One region of the Corynebacterium comes genome, then DNA from elsewhere that is predicted to be linked to it. Evidence: riboswitches for the same ligand, from Rfam matches in the RefSeq annotation. Region 1 holds a riboswitch; the other holds the start of a gene.

Evidence for each region. A riboswitch is a leader RNA that binds a small molecule or an ion and turns the genes downstream of it on or off. The one in region 1 is predicted to bind cyclic di-AMP.
Region 2: linked by a shared signal. The riboswitch ahead of CETAM_RS03490 (resuscitation-promoting factor Rpf1 domain-containing protein) and the one ahead of CETAM_RS08855 (C40 family peptidase) in region 1 are both predicted to bind cyclic di-AMP.

The regions. Positions count from the first base shown of each region.
Region 1 covers NZ_CP046453.1:1,840,772-1,847,355, forward strand. Annotated here, with positions in the region: gene CETAM_RS08840 (ROK family protein) at 1-748, opposite strand, end outside; gene CETAM_RS08845 (glycosyltransferase family 4 protein) at 798-1,925, opposite strand; gene CETAM_RS08850 (C40 family peptidase) at 1,929-2,948, opposite strand; gene CETAM_RS08855 (C40 family peptidase) at 3,133-3,762, opposite strand; cyclic di-AMP (ydaO/yuaA leader) riboswitch at 3,774-3,945, opposite strand; gene qcrB (cytochrome bc1 complex cytochrome b subunit) at 4,510-6,138, opposite strand; gene qcrA (cytochrome bc1 complex Rieske iron-sulfur subunit) at 6,138-6,584, opposite strand, start outside.
Region 2 covers NZ_CP046453.1:711,054-717,637, reverse strand. Annotated here, with positions in the region: gene CETAM_RS03520 (NCS2 family permease) at 1-739, opposite strand, end outside; gene CETAM_RS03515 (aminotransferase class IV) at 858-1,565, shown strand; gene CETAM_RS03510 (DUF3027 domain-containing protein) at 1,562-2,272, opposite strand; gene CETAM_RS03505 (glutaminyl-peptide cyclotransferase) at 2,301-3,074, shown strand; gene CETAM_RS03500 (DUF2771 domain-containing protein) at 3,086-3,616, shown strand; gene CETAM_RS03495 (cold-shock protein) at 3,613-3,996, opposite strand; cyclic di-AMP (ydaO/yuaA leader) riboswitch at 4,382-4,568, shown strand; gene CETAM_RS03490 (resuscitation-promoting factor Rpf1 domain-containing protein) at 4,576-5,205, shown strand; gene CETAM_RS03485 (hypothetical protein) at 5,362-5,556, opposite strand; gene CETAM_RS13925 (helicase-associated domain-containing protein) at 5,621-6,584, shown strand, end outside.

The DNA.
Region 1 (6,584 bases):
TGACCATCGCGAGCCCCTGGCCCAGCCAGTCGGCGAAGTTCGCCAGCACGGCCAGACCCGTGGCGTCGCCGTCGCGGGCGGCGGTCATGATCTCCGTGCCCGTCACCTCGTGCCGCTTCTCCGCGACCCTCCGCCCGAGCCCCTCATCCGCGGAAGTCGCGAGCTCACTCGCCGTGTCCAGCAGGGCCGTGCCCGAGGCGTAACGCTCCAGGCAGCCGCGTTTGCCGCACGCGCACTCCCGGCCGCCCGGCACCACGGTGAGGTGGCCGAACTCAGGGGCGGTGCCGTGGGCGCCGCGGAAGATCTCCCCGTCGATCATGAGGGTCGCGCCGATGCCGGTGCCAACGGCGAAGAACACCCAGGTCCCCGCGCCCTGAGCCGCACCGAAGCGGTACTCGCCCCACGCCGCGGAGTTGGCGTCATGCTCCAACGTGACGGGCAGGCCGATCCGTTCCGCCAGTCGGGCCCGTACCGGGGCGTCGCGCCACGGCAGGTGCGGGGCGAAACGCACCGTCTCCCGCTGCGGGTCGAGGAAACCGGCGACCGCCAGTCCCACGGCTGCCGGATCATGGGTGACCCGCAGCTGGTCCAGCAGGGTGACGATGGTGTCCTCGAGCGCCTCCACGGTGGTCGGCGTGGCGGTGCTCAGGGAGTCGATGACTTCACCCGCGGCCGTCACCACCGCTGCCCGGCAGTGGGTGCCGCCGATGTCGAAACCCACCGTCGGACGGGGATCGGCGAGGTCCATGGCACCACCTTGGGGGTCGAGTCGAATCCAATTCGGGAAGTATATCCGCTTACACAGACGTAACCAGTTCCCGCAGGCGCGCGCCCATGATCTCCCAGGTCCAGCGCTCTGTCGCGTGTCGACGCCCCTCCTGTCCCATCGCCGCCCTCAACTGCGGGTCGTCGAGCAGCCGGACGAGGGCGGCCGCGAGTTCCTCGACGTCACGGCCGTCGACGACGATCCCGGTCTGCGGGGTCACCGTCTCCGGAGCGCCGCCGGAGTCGCCGGCCACGACCGGGACGCCGCAGGCCTGCGCCTCCAGGTAGACGATTCCCAGGCCCTCGACGTCCAGCCCCCTGCCACGCGTCCGGGCCGGCATGGCGAAGACGTCGGCCGCCGCCAGCACCGCCCGCAGGTCCGGGGAGGGCAGCGGCCCGGTGAAGACGACGGCGTCGGAAAGCGGTGCCGCGAGTTTCCGCAGTGTGCGCCCGTAGGAGCCCGAGCCCACGATGACCAGCCGCGCGGCCGGGTGCGAGCGCAGCACGGTCCGCCATGCCCGGATGAGCTGGTCCTGGCCCTTGCGCGGCACCAGGCGGGAGATGCACACCACCAGGGGCCCGTCGCCCAGATTGAACCTGCGGCGGGTGGACTCGCGTTCAGATGCCGTGTCGGGGTGGAACCAGTCGGTGTCCACGCCGGAGGGCAGATGCGCGAAATGTGGGCGGGTGCCGAAGGCGGGTCGGAAGCGGCGCAGCGTGTAGTCGGAGATGTAGGTGACCACATCGGCGGTGTCGCCGATGCGGCGCAGAACCTGTCGGGCGCCGGGCAGCATGGACCAGCCGACCTCATGGCCGTGGGTGCTCGCGATGACCCGGGTCGCTCCAGCCCGGCGGGCGGCGGCCCCCATCAGCGCCAGCGGGGCGGCGGCGCCGAACCATGCCGTGTCGATGTCCAGGTCGCGGATGATCTGTGTCATCGCCCGGGTGGTGGCCGGGGTGGGCAGCATGATGCGGCGCGGCCAGCGGATCACCTGGTACGGGAGTTCAGCGTCATGGGCCGCCGCCGCCTCAGCGTCCTGCGTGGAGGCGAAGACCACGACCTGCGCCGGGTCGAGCGTGTCCACGAAGTCCCGGAGGTAGGACTGGATGCCGCCGACCGTGGGCGGAAAGTCGTTGGTGATCAGCAGAGTCCGTGACATGTGTCAGTAGCGTACTGCCCCTGCCCAGGGCATCGAGTCCACGGACACGACCTGGACCGGAATGCCGTAGTCGGATGCGTGCACCAGCTGACCGTTTCCGATGTACATGCCCACGTGGGTGACGCCGGGATAGTAGCCGACGATGTCGCCCGGCTGGAGATCCGCCCGCGACACCTGGGTGCCGCCGGCCAGCTGCGCCTGCGAGGTGCGCGGGATGGTCTTGCCCTGCTGCTGGTAGGCCCAGAGCATCAGGCCCGAGCAGTCGAACTGGTCCGGCCCCGCCGCGCCCCAGCCGTAGGGTGAGCCGAGCTTTCCCAGAGCGGCGGGCACTGCCCCGGAATCGGCGCCGGACATGATGGGCTCCAGCGGGTTGTTCTTGTTCTCCCACGCCGCACGCGCCTCCGCGTCGAGCGCGGACACCCTCTCCTCGATCTCCCGGATGCGGACCTCGAGGGACTGCTGCTCCTCCGCCAGCTCGCGGTGACGGTTCTCCAGCTGCGACTGCTGGAAGGCGGCCTCAGCCAGCATCCGTGCCGCGTCGGTGTGCGACCGGCCTGCCTCGGCGGTCGCGTCCGAGAGCTTCTCCACGGCGCGTTCCGTGTTCCTCGTCAGCGTCGCCAGGTAGGCCGCACGGTCGATGGCATTCTGCGGAGTGGCTGCCGCGATGGCGTTGGTCACCGGATCAATCATGAGCCCGCGGTACTTCGCCCCCGCGAGGCCGTCGACCTCCTGCTGGTGGTCCTGCTCGGCTGAGCGGGCGGCCTGGGCACGCTGCTGTGCCGCCTCGGCGTCGGCACGCAGCCCGTCGATGCGGCCGTACCCGTCCTCGATCTCGGTCTGCAGCTGCTTGACCTCCTCACTGGTGGCGGTGGCCTCGTGGGAGACCTCTTCCATCGTGGCGATGAGGGTGTCGATGTCTTCGGCGTGGGCGGGAGCAGTGATTGCGGTGGTGAGCATGACCGCCCCCAGGATGGCGGCGGTCGTCCTACGGAGTCGGTGCGTGGGGGCCGGGTGGAGGCGCAAGGGAGGATCTCTCAGAGAAAGGTTGCCAGTGAAGTCAGGCACAACTATAGGCATCGGGGGCGGTCCGGGACGGTCGGGGTCCAGGTGTCGGGACAACTGTGTCGCACGTGACATTCCCGTCGGGGAAAGCACGATGCCCGCACCCCCGGTTGAGACCGGGAACGCGGGCAGGGCAGCAGTTCGCTCAGAAACGGACCGCGGAGTGGATCGGCTGGAAGTGCAGCGGACGCTCGCCGACCGGGGTTCCGGAGTTCAGGGCGTCGATGATCATGCCGTTGCCGGCGTAGATGCCGACATGGGTGGCGCCACCGTAGTAGGCGATGATGTCACCCGGCTGCAGCTGGTCCAGCGGAATCTGCTGGCCCTGGGCCGCCTGGGCCTGGGAGGTACGCGGGATGGACTTGCCGGCCTGCTGGTAGGCCCAGGAGGTGAGGCCGGAGCAGTCGAAGGCGCCCGGTCCGGTGGCACCCCAGGCGTACGGGGCACCGACCTTGGAGCGGACGGCGTCGACGATGGCCTGGCCGCTGGAGGAGGCGGCCGGGGCGGCGGTCACGGCCGGGGCCGGCGCAGGGGTGGAGACGTAGCTGTTTGCGGACTGCTGGAGGGACGGGACGAACTGCTCCACGTTCGGCACAGTCTCCAGGCCCTGGACGTTCTCCAGACCCGGGACGTTCACGCTGAAGCCGGTGTTCGGCACTACCACCTCGACCGCGTTGGCGACTGCCGGGGCCATGACGGTGGCACCCACGACAACTGCCGAGGCAGTTGCGAGACGACGGGTGAGGGACTTGCTGAGGCGACGGTGCTGAGCCACGAATGGTTCTCCAAATCTTCCAGTGTGCCTACCGGGTTAGCTGTCGGGTTGGGATGTACGGAAGCTTCCCTCCCCCGCTCCACGCCCCACACCTTGGTGCGGGACGCTCTTGCGGAGGATGTACCCCAGATGAAGCTGGTCGGTTCCCCGGTTCCCGTTGAAGGGATTCGGCTTAATTTTCAGTTCAGTCATTCGGTGACTTCCTGTCGAAGTACCGCAATGTCTCGATCAGGTTACGAAACCGCAACGAACAATGTCCAATGCCCGACCTCGGAGGGAGGGCGTTACCGGGACGTTATCCACAGGGAGCCGCCGAGCGGGCTCCCAGGAGATTTTCGAATAAAGCGGCCGAGCCATCGAACCAGACCCCCCGTTACCCACCCGTGACCACACTCTTTGTCGACGTTCAGGAAACTGCGAGGCCGTACATGAAAAACACAGCAATGGCGAGCTGGCACACATGAGACATTTCGAGTGATGTGCATCACGATCCGGAAGACCGGGCCCGCACGGCCCGTTTCCGCCACACCGCCGACGACTCCCCCCGGGGCCTTCACGGGGGCGTCAACACGTCCAGGAAGGGCGCAGGTTCGCCCCCGACACCCCGGAATGGAAGTGACAACCTCACCCAGGGGGCGCGGCCTTCCAGCGGCCCTCCAGCGACCGCGCACGCGCGAAACCCCGCCTCCCCCAGGTACTGGGGAGACGGGGCGTCGCTCGTGAGCGCAGTGACAGCAGGCAGGTGGGCTAGTCGAGCAGCCCGGCCTCACGGTCCCTGGCGCGGTTGGCCTCCTGGAGGTTCTCCAGCATGGCCTTCTCCTCACGCTCGTTGGCGTGGGCGGTGTCGACGGCTGCGTCGGTGTAACGCTGCTCGTCAGCCTTGAGGAGGGAACCGCGGGCGATGCGGTCCGCGTAGCCGAACTCGTTCATCTGCTTCGGAACCCGGGCGCCGGCGTAGGCCAGCGGGATCGGGTGACCGTGCTCGTCCACCGGGCCGAGCGGCTGGTGGATCTCCACGAAGGCGCCGTTCGGCATCTGCTTGATGACGCCGGTCTCGATACCGTGCTCAAGGACCGCACGGTCAGAGCGCTGGAGGCCGACACAGATGCGGTGGGTGATCCAGTACGCCAGCGGCGGCAGGAGCAGGACACCGATTCGACCGAACCAGGTCATCGCGTTGAGCGAGATCTGGAAGAAGTGGGCGATATGGTCGTTACCACCGGAGATGGTGACCAGCATGAAGAAGGTGATCGCCATCGCGCCGATGCCGGTGCGAACCGGGACGTCGCGCGGACGCTGCAGCAGGTTGTGGTGGAGGTCGTCACCGCTGGCATGCTTCTCGATCCACGGGTAGGCGAACAGCAGCACAACCATCAGACCGGCCACCAGGGCGACCCAGAAGGCGGAGGGGATGGTGTAGTTGCCCAGGTAGAGCTCCCACGCCGGCATGATTCGTGCGACACCGTCAGTCCACAGCATGTAGACGTCAGGCTGGGAACCGGCGGACACCTGTGACGGGTTGTACGGGCCGAGGTTCCAGATCGCGTTGATCGTGGTCAGACCGGACATCAGGGCGAGCACAGCGGCGGTCAGCAGACCGAAGCCGATCGCCTTGGTGGCGAACACCGGCATGATGCGGATGCCGACGACGTTGTTCTCGGTGCGGCCGGCACCCGGGAACTGGGTGTGCTTCTGGTACCAGACCAGGGCGAGGTGCGCGGCGATCAGGCCGAGGATGATACCCGGCAGGATGAGCACGTGAGCGATGTAGAAGCGGTCCAGCATCAGATCGGACGGGAAGTCGCCGCCGAAGATCAGCCAGTGCAGCCAGGTGCCGATGATCGGCAGACCGACGATGATGGCGGACATGATGCGGAGGCCGACGCCGGAGAGCAGGTCATCCGGGAGGGAGTAACCCATGAAGCCCTCGGCCATGCCCAGGATCAGCAGGGTGGAGCCGATGATCCAGTTGGCCTCACGCGGGCGTCGGAACGCACCGGTGAAGAAGACACGCAACATGTGCGCGACCATGGACATCATGAACATCAGCGCGGCCCAGTGGTGCATCTGGCGGACGAAGAGTCCGCCGCGGACCTCGAAGGAGATGTCCAGCGCGGTGGCATAGGCGCGGGACATTTCGACGCCGTTGAGCGGCAGGTAGGCGCCGTCGTAGATCACCTTGGTGATCGAGGGGTCGAAGAACAGTGCCAGGTAGACACCGGTCAGCAGCAGGATGATGAAGCTGTACAGCGCCATCTCACCCAGCATGAAGGACCAGTGGGACGGGAAGACCTTGTTCAGCTGCGGGCGCAGCAGTCCCGCCACCGTGTAACGGGAATCAATGTTGTTGCCGATTTTGGCCATTTTAGTGCTCATTAAGACCTACGCTCCCAGAATGCAGGGCCAACGGGCTCAATGAAATTGCCCTTGGCGACGAGGTAACCCTCTTCATCGACTTCGATCGGCAGCTGCGGCAGAGCACGTGCGGCGGGGCCGAAGATCGGCTTGCCGTACTGGAGTGCATCAAACTGCGACTGGTGGCACGGGCACAGGATCCGGTTGGTCTGAGCCTCGAAGAGCGAGGTCGGGCAGCCGATGTGCGTGCAGATCTTGGAGTACGCGTAGTAGTCGCCGTAGTGGAAATCCTCCTGGCCGGCACGCTCGACGGCCTTTGCGGCATCGGCGCTGCGCAGACGGATCAACATGACGGAGTTACGCGGACCGTGCAGCGAGTGCATCTGGCTCTCGTAGACGTCGCTCTCGGGGTTGTAGAGGTCCCCGTCGTTGACGTAGGAGGCCGGAAGCGGGTAGACGGTCTCCAT
Region 2 (6,584 bases), 1.1 Mb from region 1:
GTCCGTCGACGAAGGAGGGGCCGGAGTCGCTGACGGCCTCGACGATCATGGCGATGATGGTGGTGGCCAGGATGCCCAGGAACAGGCCGCCCCGGATCTTGCGGACGACCAGGAAACCACAGATGATCAGGCCGAGCACGAACGTGACGGTCGGCCAGGAGGAGACGGATCCGTCGATGCCCAGGCCGACGGGCACCGTGGTGCCTGCGGCGTCGGGGATGCGGCGGACGAAGCCGGCGTCGACGAGTCCGATGATCGAGATGAACATGCCGATGCCCACACCCATCGCGGCCTTCATCGACTGCGGGATGGCCCGGAACACGGCGGTGCGGAAGCCGGAGACCGCCAGCAGGACGATGACGATACCGTCGAGGACGACCAGGCCCATCGCCTCCGGCCAGGTGAGCCCCTCACCGGCGACCAGCGTCACGGCCACCAGGGTGTTCAGCCCGAGGCCCGCGGCGATGCCGAAGGGGTAGCGGGCGATGAGTCCGAAGGCGATGGTCATCACGCCGGCTGCCAGTGCCGTGGCGGCGGCAACCTGGGGGATGCCGAGCGTGGTGCCGTTGACATCCTCGGTCGTGCCGATGATCAACGGGTTGAGGATGACGATGTAGGCCATCGCGAAGAATGTGACCACGCCGGCACGTATCTCGGTGCTGATGGTCGAGCCGCGCTCGGTGATGTGGAAGTACCGGTCAATGGCACTCTGCTTTTCCGTCTGTACTCCGGCGGTCATACGGGGTTCCCCTGTTCAGCATCCAGATGAAGGTGTTCTTACGTCGTAAATCTCCCACCTGGAAGTGAATTACACAAGATTTGGGTAGATTGATGTACAAGCACAAGGAGCTGCCCCCGTGATTTACGCCTCAACCTTCCTCATGCGCGATGGACGTGTCGCCAACCTGGACGCACACCTCACCCGCCTCCGAGAGGAAACCGCCTTCAACCCACACATCGTCGAGCATGTCCGTGAAGAACTCCGCGACGCCGGCCCCGGCATCTTCCGTCCCCTGATCCGCGTGGGGAAGACGACGGTGACGGTCGACCTCCAACCCTCGATGATGCCCGCCGAGGAGATCACCGTCGACGCCGAAGGCATCATCGACCTGCGCCGTCATCCCACCCGCAAGGGTCCGGACTTCGGGTGGCAGATCCGCCAGCTCAACATGCTGCGCCACTCCGGTTCGGATGCCGGCCTGCTCATCGACGAACGCGGGAACGTCATATCCGGAGTCTTCTCCGCCGTCCTCTTCCTCCAGGAGGGAACCGTCAACATTTCCGCGCACCCCCGCGCCTCGGACTCCGTCACGTTGGACGCCGCCCTGGAGATGTTGACCGAGGAGGGTCTCAGGGTCATCGAACACCCCGAGGGGCTGACCATGACGCAGCTGCGGGGCAACGAAACCTGGCTTCTCAGCTCCGTGGAAGGCGTTCGCAAGGTCACCGGCTGGCTCGAGTACGGTTCCGTCCTCCCGCCGCGGATATCCAATCCCCCGCGCATGGGTGCGCCCACCCACCGGGAGATCAACCAGCGGATGTGGGAGCTGGCCGGCGAGGTCTAGAAGATCGGGAACTCATCGTCGAAGGCGTCGGGGGCATCCTCCAGGAGGTTGTCCGGCGGGGTGTCCGAGTGCGCTCCGCAACCGTACGTGGCGTGAACGACATGCCCGTCCGCAGAGAACTCGTTGGCGCACACCCCGAAGTTCCTGCCCAGGGGCTCCCCCGAGGGAAGGTAGAAGGCGCAGGTGCGACAGTTCAGTGCGGCCTTCTCCGCGAACTCACTGTTCGGCCCGTAGTCACCGGTGCGCCAGCGCTGTTTCGCGTCCTCCAGACCCTTCTTCGACAGAACCAGATGGCCGTCCTCCGCCTCAGCGAGACGTTCGTCACCCGGTTCCGGCGGCATGATGTCACCGGGGCCGAGGTCCCCCGGTCGGATCCGGTCTGCCCACGGCACCCACTCCGGCGCACGGAGCGCCTCACCGGTGGGGGCGGGCACGAGCGCGAGTTCATTGACCGTGACGTGGCGCGACCCCGAGGCGCACGCCAGGACGGCGTTCCACTCCCAGCCGCTGTAACCGGGCACGTCCGCGGCAAATCGGTGGGTGGCGACGTTCCTGGTCAGTCCCTGGACTCCGATGTGCTCCCCGACGGGCCCGTCCCCGAGTTCCTCCAGGGCAGTGCGGGCGAGGTCGACAGCGCGGGCGTCGAGAAGCGGACTGCGCTGCTGCGCAGATTTCCTACGGCGATGAGAGGTGGACACGACCCCCATTATGGGCCATGTGCGGCATTATGAGGGCATGGGTCTTCGAGAAACCGTCGGCGTGCTCCTCGCACTGTCCTCTTTCAGCACCGTGTCCTGCGCTCCCGGGCCTGCCGAGGTGGAGCACCTCGTACCGCGGATCGTGGAGACCCACCCCTTCGATGAGACGAGTTTCACCCAGGGACTGGAGGTCGAGGAGGACGGCACGCTGCTCGTGGGCACCGGCTGGTACCGGGAGTCCCGCATCTACCGCAGCACCCTCGACGGGCAGGAGCTCGCCTCCGCCGAACTGGACCCGACGTTCTTCGGCGAGGGCATCACCCGTCACGGCGACACTATCTGGCAGCTGACCTGGCAGGATGGCGTGGCCGTGAAACGGGACGCCGACACACTCGAGGAGATCGGACGAGTCACCTACCCCGGCGAGGGCTGGGGCCTGTGCTCCGCCGGCGAGGAACTGATCATGTCCGACGGCAGCGACACCCTCCGCCGCCTGAACCCCGACAACTTCGAGGAACTCGGCCGCTTCCGGGTCACCCTCGACGGCGCACCGACAAGCGGACTCAACGAGCTGGAGTGCGTCGGCGAGGACGTATACGCCAACGTGTTCCTCACCACTGACATCCTGCGTATCGATGCGGACGGCGCAGTCACCGCCCTCATCGACGCCTCCGGCGTGCCGAACAACGCGGAGCCCGACCCAGATCACGTCCTCAACGGGATCGCCCATCTGCCCGGCACCGACCGCTACCTGCTGGCCGGGAAACGCTGGCCCGACCTCTACGAGGTGGAGCTCGTCCCCACCCCGTAGGATGATGTGCCATGGCCACACCCAAGAAGGCGCGGCAGAGGTCGCTCCTGCAGTTTCTCGCTCTCCTGATCGCCGTGGTGATCATCATCGTCGCCGCGGTCCTCGCGCAGGGCTGGTGGAACAATCGGCCCGCCCCTGAGCCGCAGGACGTCACCGTGACAGCCCGCGTAGGCGACGCCTCCCTCGAGGTCTCCCCTTATCTGGTGTGCGAGCCCGGCCTGGAGTGCCCCGAGGGTGAGGTCCCCAATCTCCCCGTCGGACCGGACGACACCCTCGTCCTCGAGATCCCCCAGGCCATCCATGACCATGACTGGCAGCTGCTCATGATCTACGACGATCCGGCGGCCAATGACCAGCAGTTGCACGGCGCCTATGACGCTGAGCAGGTGGAGATCCCCGGTTCCGTCGACTCGCCCACCGAAGGCGCCGAGCGCCCCCGCCTCATGGTGGTGGAAATCTCCTCGGCGATGATCGGCCTCGACGCCGACGGCGAGGAAACCCCCTACGCCACCGTGTGGTCGCTGAGCACCATGGCGGACTAGCTGTCCAGCTCCTTGGCCACGGCACGGAGGATCTCCGCGACCTGGCGGCCCATCTGGCGGTCCGGGTAACGTCCGGCCGCCAGCCCGGGCTGAATCTGGGACTCCAGGACGGTCATCAGGTCCTGGACCATGCTGCCCAGCTCCTCCGGCTTGTGGCGGTGGACGGGACGACGGCGTGGGGTGTCGAGCACCTTCACACGCAGCGCCTGCGGCCCACGACGGCCGGCGGCGAAGTCGAACTCGATGCGTTGGCCGGCGATCAGCTCCTCAACACCTTCGGGAAGCACCTGCTTGCCCACAAACACGTCCTCGTCGCCCGGGTTGGAGACAAACCCGAAGCCTTTTTCGGTGTCGTACCACTTCACCTTGCCGATCGGCACTGTACCCACCTGTCCCTTCTTGTTGTTCGTGAAGGAATCACTCTACCCTTCCGGGGTCCCGGGGAAACAGCTCCACGGGGTGGTCCTCGGCGGATTCCGGGTCGGAGGAGGGCGATTCCCGGACGCTCCCACACGCCCCGGGGAGATGCCCGAAGCTTCATCCCACTGTGCCCTGAATCACATTAGTGATGGCCGACACTTTGACCTGCAGTTTTAGTGCCCGATCTTCGCTCCGGCAAAGAAATGCTGATCAATTTGTGAGTTTAACGTGACTCAAACGTTACAAACCGTTATCGTGGTCGGCAGGCACAGCGCAGGACCGTTCATCCGCCACCAACGCCGAGCCCTGTCCAGGAGGCGGGCGGCCGCGCAAGAATGTGCATCCGATACCTAAGAGCAACCATGTGGACAGGGGCGGGGAAACCACCGCGGGCCAATCAGGTCCGCACCGGTCAGCGGCTTCGAGCACGAGCCGTTTTCCTTGGGGTGAAGCCTCACGACAGTGAGGCCGGGCACAGTGATCCTCAGCCCGAATCCGACAGCTCACCTCGCAGGCGACCATGAGAGGAACACACCACCATGGCACGTCACACCCGCAAGACCCTTTCCGCGGCAGCCAAGATCGCCGCAGCCACCGCAGCCTTCGGCACCGCCGCAGCTCTTCTTGCCCCGGCCGCCTCCGCCGCCCCGGATTCCGACTGGGACCGTCTCGCACAGTGTGAGGCCGGCGGCAACTGGAACATCAACACCGGCAACGGCTACCACGGTGGACTGCAGTTCTCCCCCTCCACCTGGAGCGCCTACGGCGGCCAGCAGTTCGCCCCTTACGCCTACCAGGCCACCCGCGAGCAGCAGATCGCCGTCGCCGAGAAGACCCTGGCCGGACAGGGCTGGGGCGCATGGCCCGCCTGCTCCGCCAAGCTGGGCCTGAACTCCGCCCCGACCCCGCGTGACGCTTCGGCCGCCACCTCGGCACCTTCCCAGATCCAGCAGGTTGTCGCGCAGTCCGAGGCCACCGCCTCCGCTGCCGGCACCTCCTCCGATGATCTCGCCGTCGACGCCCTCTTCGGCCTCGTCCGCGACTCCCTGGCACAGTACGGCGTGGGCGTTCCCGCAGGCCTCGAGGCCAGCTACAACGCCAACCGCCACGACTTCAACTCCTTCTACGGCGCGAACCGCGGCACGATCGACTCCGCACTCGGCCTGTAGTACAGCGCCCCAGCCCAACAAGGCTCCCGGTCTCCGCGTCGAGGCCGGGAGCCTTGTTGCGTCGCACACCTCGACGACAGATCCCCCGCACGTCGACCCGTGACAGGGTCGACGTGCGGGGGATCTGCGGCGTCTCTGGAAAGAGTCCCGGACTACCTACTTGACGAAGCGGGTGTACGGGTGGACGTAGCCGAGTTCTTCCGCGGGACGCGGAAGAACGAGGTCGTCACCGTAGGGGCTGGACGCACCAGCCAGGGTGGAGGTAATTTCGGTCACCACGTGGCCGTCAGTACGCGGGGTGTGCTTCGGCCAGCCCGGATCGACGTAGCCCTTCTTCTCAACGTTAGCCATGCCCACATTCTTGCAAACCTGTGCCGGAAAAGTAACTTGAACTGCCACTAAAATCGACAGGACCATGTCTGCCACCCCCGAAAGCCCCGATTTCCGTGCCTGGTTGGCGCAACGCGATGACCGCGAGCTGGCAAATCTGCTCCGCGCCCGTCAGGACGTCGTCCTACCCTTACCCCCGGGCATAACCCCCCTGGCTGCCCGACTGCAACTGCGGTCCTCGGTGGGACGCGCCCTCCGCACGCTGACCGCGCTCGAGCTGGCCACGTTGGAGGCGACCGCCAACCTCGGCGGGGAACTGGCGCCGGTGACGGAGACGGACATCGTCAATGAGGTGCGCCCGGCGACAGGCGCGGATCCCGAGCAGGTCGAGGCCGCCCTCGCCCGACTTCGGGAGCTGGCGCTGTGTTACGGACCCGCGGACGGAATGCGGGTCGCGGGCGAAGCCATGGCCTCCCTGCCGCAGGACTGGCAGCTGCTGGATGATGCACCGACCCCAATCGATCCGGCCATGATCGAGGACCTGCCCTCCCCGCAGCGCGCGATCCTGGACACGCTGCTCAACTCGGGCGGGGTGGGACGGACGAAACATGCGGCGGTGGACGCTGACCCTGCGCTCCCTGTTCCGCAGCTGATCAACGCTGGACTGCTCCTGCGGGTGGACGCCGGCACCGTGCGGCTGCCCCGCCGGGTGCGGGCGGTGCTGCGTGGCCGGGACGTCACGCGACGTCCGCTCATTCCTTCGGCACGGGTGCTCGGACAGACCCGCACAGACGACCGCGCACGCGACCGCGCCGACCACGCCGGCGCAGGATCGGGCCTGGAGGTCGCGCGGCATCTGCGCCAGCTCATCGAACTGCTCGGGGAGCATCCGACGCCGCTGCTCAAAGAGGGTGGGGTCGGAGTCCGTGCCGTAGCGTCGCTGGCGCGGGCTCTCACCGTGGAGGAAGCGGAGATCCACCGGCTGGTCAGTCTCGGCGTGGCGGCCGGCCTGCTGGGTCGCGGCGAGCCTGTCCCCCTGCCCGCGGATG